Regions from separate parts of the Citrobacter enshiensis genome, predicted to be linked through region 1. Evidence: predicted binding sites of a transcription regulator. Region 1 holds the regulator's gene; the other holds the start of a gene.

Region 1 (4,195 bases):
GTTATGTCTGCCAAACATCCGGTGATTGCGGTAACAGGGTCCAGCGGCGCGGGGACCACCACCACCAGCCTCGCGTTCCGTAAAATTTTTGCACAGTTAAATCTGCGCGCCGCCGAGGTGGAAGGCGACAGCTTTCATCGCTATACCCGCCCGGAAATGGACATGGCGATCCGCAAAGCGCGGGACGCCGGGCGACATATCAGTTATTTCGGCCCCGAAGCTAATGATTTTGGTCTGCTGGAACAAACGTTCAGCGAATACGGACAAGCGGGCAAAGGCCAGTCGCGGAAATATCTGCATACCTACGATGAAGCAGTACCGTGGAATCAGGTGCCGGGAACCTTTACGCCATGGCAACCCTTGCCCGAACCGACCGACGTCCTGTTCTATGAAGGGCTGCACGGCGGCGTAGTGACGCCGCACCATAACGTTGCGCGCCATGTGGATTTGCTGGTTGGCGTAGTACCGATCGTTAACCTGGAGTGGATACAGAAACTGATCCGCGACACTGGCGAACGTGGGCACTCCCGCGAAGCGGTGATGGATTCGGTGGTCCGTTCCATGGATGATTACATCAACTTTATCACCCCGCAGTTCTCCCGTACGCATATTAACTTCCAGCGCGTGCCCACTGTGGACACCTCGAATCCCTTCGCGGCAAAAGGCATCCCGTCATTAGACGAAAGCTTTGTCGTTATTCATTTTCGCAATCTGGAAGGGATCGATTTCCCCTGGTTACTGGCGATGCTTCAGGGCTCATTTATTTCACACATCAATACATTAGTCGTGCCGGGCGGCAAAATGGGACTGGCAATGGAGTTGATCATGCTGCCGCTGGTTCAGCGACTGATGGAAGGCAAAAAAATCGAATAATATGCAGCGTTGCCGGATAAGCGTCACGCCCTCCGGCAACGTGAGATCACGCGGCAATCACTTCATATGAATGCGTGATATTCACCGCTTTTTCCAGCATTAACGCAACGGAACAATATTTTTCTGCAGAAAGATCAACAGCTCGCGAAACGGCGGCATCTTTCAGTTCATTGCCGGTCACAATAAAATGCAGATTGATATGCGTAAACAGACGCGGCGCCTCTTCACGACGCTCAGAAGTGAGCTTCACTTCGCAGTTGGTCACGTCCTGGCGTCCCTTTTGCAAAATAGACACCACATCAATCGCACTGCAGCCACCCGCGGCCATTAACACCATTTCCATCGGACTCGGCGCTTTATCACCGGAGTTACCATCCATCAAAATCTGGTGGCCGGAAGCAGACTCTCCCAGGAAGGTTAACCCTTCGACCCATTTCACACGCGCTTGCATATTTCGTAACTCCAATGTTTCAATTTTCCTGACAGATTACGCGGACATAACAAATCTCGCAATGGAAGGCGACCTGCATCATGCTGAAGCGAGACACCAGGAGACACACGGCGAAAGCTATGCTAAAACAGTCAGGATGCTACAGTAATACATTGACGTACTGCATGTATGCAGAGGACATCACATTACAGGCTGCAGTACATTTTTAGCAGCCCCCTTCCCTGGCAGCGGGAAGCATATTTTGGCAACCCCAGAGACAGCGTCGTTTTCTGGCTCTGGAGACAGCTTATAACAGAGGATAACCGCGCATGGTGCTTGGCAAACCGCAAACAGACCCGACTCTCGAATGGTTCTTGTCTCATTGCCACATTCATAAGTACCCGTCGAAGAGCACGCTGATTCACCAGGGTGAAAAAGCAGAAACGTTGTACTACATCGTTAAAGGCTCAGTGGCAGTGCTGATTAAAGACGAAGAAGGGAAAGAGATGATCCTTTCTTATCTGAATCAGGGCGATTTCATTGGCGAATTAGGCCTGTTTGAAGAAGGCCAGGAACGCAGTGCATGGGTACGTGCAAAAACGGCCTGTGAAGTCGCTGAAATCTCCTACAAAAAATTTCGCCAACTGATCCAGGTAAACCCGGATATTCTGATGCGCCTGTCTTCCCAGATGGCTCGTCGCCTGCAAGTTACGTCCGAAAAAGTCGGCAACCTTGCCTTCCTCGACGTAACCGGTCGTATCGCTCAGACTCTGCTGAACCTGGCGAAACAACCCGATGCGATGACTCACCCGGACGGCATGCAAATCAAAATCACCCGTCAGGAGATCGGTCAGATCGTTGGCTGTTCTCGCGAAACCGTTGGTCGTATTCTGAAAATGCTGGAAGATCAGAACCTGATCTCAGCGCACGGTAAGACCATCGTCGTCTACGGCACTCGTTAACCCCGTCGAAATAGCGCATTACCCTGTAATGCGCCATTTTTGTTGGCACCGATGTGGCGAAGACTGATCTATCATCCTGAAATCAACTACGCACTGCGGCAAACGCTGGTGCTGTGTTTGCCTGTGGCGATTGGTCTTATCATTGGTCAGTTGCATCTGGGATTGCTCTTTTCTCTCGTTCCCGCCTGCTGCAACATTGCCGGGCTTGATACCCCCCACAAACGCTTTTTCAAACGCTTAGTCATTGGCGCATCGCTGTTTGCCGGATGCAGCCTGGTCATGCAGCTACTGCTCGCGCAAGCAATACCGCTGCCGCTGATTCTGACGGGGTTAACGCTGATTCTTGGCGTGACGGCGGAACTCAGCGCCTTGCATGCCCGACTCCTGCCGGCTTCGCTTATCGCCGCCATTTTCACGCTAAGCCTGGCCGGTAACATGCCCGTCTGGGAACCGTTGCTGATCTATGCCCTGGGCACCCTGTGGTACGGGCTTTTTAACTGGTTTTGGTTCTGGCTCTGGCGTGAACAACCGCTACGCGAGTCGCTCAGTTTGTTGTACCGCGAGCTGGCCGACTACTGCGAAGCCAAATACAGCCTGCTCACCCAGCACGCCGATCCTGAAAAAGCGCTGCCGCCCTTGTTGGTACGCCAACAGAAAGCGGTGGATCTCATCACCCAGTGTTACCAGCAAATGCACATGCTGTCGGCGCATCACAATAATGAATATAAACGCCTGCTGCGGGCCTTCCAGGAAGCGCTGGACTTACAGGAACATATCTCCGTCAGCCTGCATCAGCCGGAAGAGGTGCAAAAGCTGGTCGAACGCAGCCATGCAGAGCAGGTGATTCGCTGGAACGCGCAAACGGTCGCTGCGCGCTTACGCATCCTGGCGGATGATATTCTGTATCACCGCCTGCCGACTCGCTTTTCCATGGAAAAGCAGATTGGCGCGCTCGAGAAAATTGCCAACCAGCATCCCGATAACCCGGTGGGTCAGTTCTGTTACTGGCACTTTAGCCGCATTGCCCGCGTATTGCGGACCCAACGCCCGCTGTATGCCCGTGACCTGATGGCGGATAAACAGCGTCGACTCCCGCTGATCCCGGCGCTAAAAAACTATCTGTCATTCAAATCGCCCGCACTGCGAAATGCCGGGCGCATCAGCGTCATGCTGAGTATCGCCAGTCTGATGGGGAGCGCGTTACATCTGCCAAAACCGTACTGGATCCTGATGACGGTTCTGTTTGTAACGCAAAACGGCTACGGTGCGACGCGGGTTCGCATACTGCACCGTTCGGCGGGCACGCTGGTCGGGTTGGTGATTGCGGGCGTGACGCTACACTTCCACATCCCCGAAGGCTTCACACTGGCGGGCATGCTGGTCATTACGCTGGTGAGCTATCTGATCATTCGTAAAAACTACGGCTGGGCAACGGTCGGGTTTACGGTCACTGCGGTGTATACCCTGCAATTGCTGACGTTAAACGGCGAGCAGTACATTGTGCCGCGGTTTATTGACACGGTGATTGGCTGCCTGATCGCGTTTGGCGGGACGGTCTGGCTCTGGCCGCAGTGGCAGAGCGGTCTGTTGCGCAAAAACGCCCACGACGCGCTGGAAGCCGACCAGGAAGCTATACGCCTGATCCTCAGCGACAATCCACAGGCAACGCCGCTCGCGTATCAGCGTATGCGTGTCAATCAGGCGCACAACACGCTGTACAACTCGCTGAATCAGTCCATGCAGGAACCCGGATTTAACGCGCACTATCTGGCAGATATGAAACTGTGGGTGACGCACAGCCAGTTTATTGTCGAGCACATCAATGCGATGACAACGCTGGCGCGGGAACATACGATGCTGACGCCAGACCTTGCGCAACGCTATCTGGAATCGTGTGAAATTGCGCTCCAGCGCTGCCAGCAGCGTCTGG
Region 2 (4,195 bases), 1.8 Mb from region 1:
AATCCCCGCAGCTACTAAACTTTTTTTTGTGATGTTAGACATTGTGTTTGTACTCCACTCATTATAATTACTGGCTTTTTAACCAGCCTGTTTAATCCCGTTAGGGTTTCTGTACAGCACCGGAGATTTTGCTGCTGTCAGTTCGTTTACTACGTTGCTATCACCGACTTTATTTATTTTGACGATTCGAATGATCGCCTTACGTCGATTCCGTCTACGCCTCCCCTGTCAGAGACGCGCTTTTATTCTGTAAATCATTTTATTGACAATAGTTCTCAACAACGTGAGATCTTCTGAAAATATCTGGCCGGAAAGTACCAAATGCGTTTCTTAACCGCCAATACAATTTACAGATTTGTTAACCAATTCTCTTTTGTAGAAAAAATACGCCAACCTGAAGACATCATTTGAGAGAATAATTCTCATAAAAAAATCACTTTCATCAATAGGTTATCTTAGATACACCACCGTCTACCGACCCAGGCATCGCGCAGAGGTCAAAATACACATAAATTTAACAAATGGTCATTATTTAGCACATTCATCTGGCATGGCGCTGAAATAACTAATAACATTTCGATAATCCTTCATCAAGCCCCTTAGTATGATGTAAATAAAATAACAGCGAGACGCGTGACTTTAAAACATCAAAATTGAATAAACTTCCGCTAAATCAACAGGAAAGCAAATTAAAAATATCGCTATGTTGATTCTTTTTTCGCGTTAATTTTCAACGTAAGTGAGCGCTTTTACTGATACTGTGAAGGAAACGGAGCCAATTATTGACTCCGTCTATATGAAAGGTGTGTCAGCTGAGGAGACCTGGGAAAATGGCTTTAAGCCCTGTCACGATGAACTCAATGCCCAACGCCATCAGCAACAGGCCCATTATACGTGTAATGACGTTAATGCCGGTTTGTCCCAGCAACCGCACCAGCCACGGCGCCATACGGAATAAGCCCCAACAGCACAGAGCAAAGATGGCAATAGCAACGAAAAAACCCACCAGGTGCATAATGTTGTTATATCGCGTACCCCAGACTATCGTCGAACTGATGGCACCCGGACCGGCCATTAAGGGTAACGCCAGCGGCACAACACCGATGTTTTCGCGTATTGCGGTTTCTGATTTTTCCTGTGTGTTCTGCTTATCTTCGCCCAGTTTCCCGCTGATCATCGACATCGCAATCGTGACAACCAGAATCCCACCCGCGATCCTGAACGAATCAATCGAAATACCGAAAAGCTGCAAAATGCCGTCACCCAGGAAGAGTGAAGTCCACAAAATGATGGCGACCGACAAGTTAGCGGTCAGGTTTGTCTTATTGCGCGCCGCCGCCGTTTGGTAGCTGGTCATACTGATAAAGACAGGAATAATCCCAACCGGGTTAACCAGCGCAAATAACCCGATGAAAAATTTAAAGTAAACAGGAAAGTCAAATAACGTTTGGATCACGGTTAGCTCCGAAGCGTTAGCCGTATGAAGTTAGTCGTCAATAATGGTAAAACCGCGCTGAAGATACGCCTTTTAGCAGCATACTTCACCTCAAATCTGCGTAATCTCTCTATATTCTCCAGTGTTATTAATATGTGTGGATTATGCTAATGTAACCATCATTCACCACAACAATTCACCAACACTTAATGTAAATTGCTAAAAGGGCCTGCTGAAAGGTGTCAGCTTTGCGTAAATTTGATCTTGATCACGTAATAACTACTCAGAAGTGAGTAATCTTGCTTACGCCACCTGGAAGCACGCGTTAGAATTTGTTAGCGCTAACGCATGAGCTCTTTTAGTAAATCAGAGCAAAATGGACGTTAAGTAACCGTTTGATTTTCAGACTTTTCTACAAACTTTCGTCGATCTGTCTATACTCTCGTATCGAGCAGATGATTTACTAAAAAAGTTTAACATTATCAGGAGAGCATTATGGCTGTTACTAATGTCGCTGAACTTAACGCACTTGTAGAGCGCGTAAAAAAAGCCCAGCGTGAATATGCCAGTTTCACTCAAGAACAGGTTGACAAAATCTTCCGCGCCGCCGCTCTGGCCGCTGCAGATGCTCGAATTCCTCTCGCCAAGATGGCCGTTGCCGAATCCGGCATGGGTATCATCGAAGATAAAGTGATTAAAAACCACTTCGCTTCTGAATACATCTATAACGCCTATAAAGATGAAAAGACTTGTGGTGTGCTGGATGAAGACCACACCTTCGGGACTATCACCATTGCTGAACCGATTGGTATCATCTGTGGTATCGTTCCGACCACTAACCCGACGTCTACGGCGATCTTCAAATCGTTGATCAGCCTGAAGACCCGTAACGCCATCATCTTCTCTCCGCACCCGCGTGCTAAAGATGCAACAAACAAAGCTGCCGACATCGTTTTGCAGGCTGCTATCGCTGCAGGGGCACCGAAAGATCTGATCGGCTGGATCGATCAACCTTCCGTAGAACTGTCAAACGCATTGATGCACCACCCGGACATCAACCTGATCCTTGCTACCGGTGGTCCGGGCATGGTTAAGGCTGCGTACAGCTCGGGTAAACCGGCTATCGGCGTAGGCGCAGGCAACACGCCAGTTGTTATCGACGAAACGGCCGATATCAAACGTGCGGTGGCTTCCGTACTGATGTCTAAAACCTTCGATAACGGCGTAATCTGTGCTTCTGAACAGTCCGTTGTTGTTGTTGACTCCGTATACGATGCAGTTCGTGAACGTTTCGCTACCCACGGCGGCTACATGCTGCAGGGCAAAGAGCTGAAAGCCGTTCAGGACATCATCCTGAAAAATGGCGCGCTGAACGCAGCGATTGTTGGTCAGCCAGCGTACAAAATCGCTGAACTGGCAGGCTTCACCGTACCAGAAACCACCAAGATTCTGATCGGCGAAGTGAAAGTTGTTGACGAAAGCGAGCCGTTTGCTCACGAAAAACTGTCTCCTACGCTGGCAATGTACCGCGCTAAAGATTTCGAAGATGCCGTACTTAAAGCAGAGAAACTGGTCGCCATGGGCGGTATCGGTCACACCTCTTGCCTGTACACTGACCAGGACAACCAGCAGGATCGCGTCAACTACTTCGGTCAGATGATGAAAACCGCGCGTATCCTGATCAACACCCCGGCTTCTCAGGGTGGTATCGGTGACCTGTACAACTTTAAACTCGCGCCTTCCCTGACTCTGGGTTGTGGTTCCTGGGGTGGTAACTCCATCTCTGAAAACGTTGGTCCGAAACACCTGATCAACAAGAAAACCGTTGCTAAGCGAGCTGAAAACATGTTGTGGCACAAACTTCCGAAATCTATCTACTTCCGTCGTGGCTCACTGCCAATCGCACTGGATGAAGTGATTACCGATGGTCACAAACGTGCGCTGATCGTAACTGACCGCTTCCTGTTCAACAACGGCTATGCTGACCAGATCACCTCTGTTCTGAAAGCCGCAGGCGTTGAAACTGAAGTGTTCTTTGAAGTTGAAGCTGACCCAACGCTGAGTGTTGTTCGCAAAGGTGCTGAACTGGCTAACTCCTTCAAACCAGACGTTATTATCGCTCTGGGTGGTGGTTCCCCGATGGACGCCGCGAAAATTATGTGGGTCATGTACGAGCATCCGGAAACTCACTTCGAAGAACTGGCGCTGCGCTTTATGGATATCCGTAAACGTATCTACAAGTTCCCGAAAATGGGCGTGAAAGCGAAAATGGTCGCTGTCACCACTACCTCCGGTACCGGTTCTGAAGTTACCCCGTTTGCGGTTGTAACCGACGACGCGACTGGTCAGAAATATCCGCTGGCTGACTACGCGCTGACTCCGGACATGGCAATTGTTGATGCCAACCTGGTTATGGAAATGCCTAAGTCTCTGTGTGCGTTCGGTGGTCTGGATGCCGTTACTCACGCTCTGGAAGCTTACGTTTCTGTACTGGCTTCTGAGTTCTCTGACGGTCAGGCTCTGCAGGCGCTGAAACTGCTGAAAGATAACCTGCCGGCGTCCTACAATGAAGGGGCTAAAAACCCGGTAGCGCGCGAGCGTGTACACAGTGCAGCGACTATCGCCGGTATCGCGTTTGCTAACGCCTTCCTGGGTGTATGTCACTCCATGGCGCATAAACTGGGTTCTCAGTTCCACATTCCTCACGGTCTGGCGAACGCCCTGCTGATCTGTAACGTTATTCGTTACAACGCAAACGAC

Evidence for each region. Region 1 encodes CRP, which controls carbon source genes, mostly activating them, when cyclic AMP is high. Its sites were predicted from a motif close to ATGTGANNNNNNTCACAT; they were not measured.
Region 2: the regulator CRP is predicted to act here: its motif matches at 1,692-1,709, upstream of adhE (bifunctional acetaldehyde-CoA/alcohol dehydrogenase).

The regions. Positions count from the first base shown of each region.
Region 1 is NZ_CP119862.1:367,847-372,041, reverse strand. Features, by position in the region: gene P2W74_RS01665 (phosphoribulokinase) at 4-873, shown strand; gene P2W74_RS01660 (OsmC family protein) at 920-1,324, opposite strand; gene crp (cAMP-activated global transcriptional regulator CRP) at 1,633-2,265, shown strand; gene P2W74_RS01650 (YccS/YhfK family putative transporter) at 2,317-4,195, shown strand, end outside.
Region 2 is NZ_CP119862.1:2,187,689-2,191,883, reverse strand. Features, by position in the region: gene oppA (oligopeptide ABC transporter substrate-binding protein OppA) at 1-42, opposite strand, end outside; gene P2W74_RS10645 (YchE family NAAT transporter) at 809-1,456, opposite strand; gene adhE (bifunctional acetaldehyde-CoA/alcohol dehydrogenase) at 1,931-4,195, shown strand, end outside.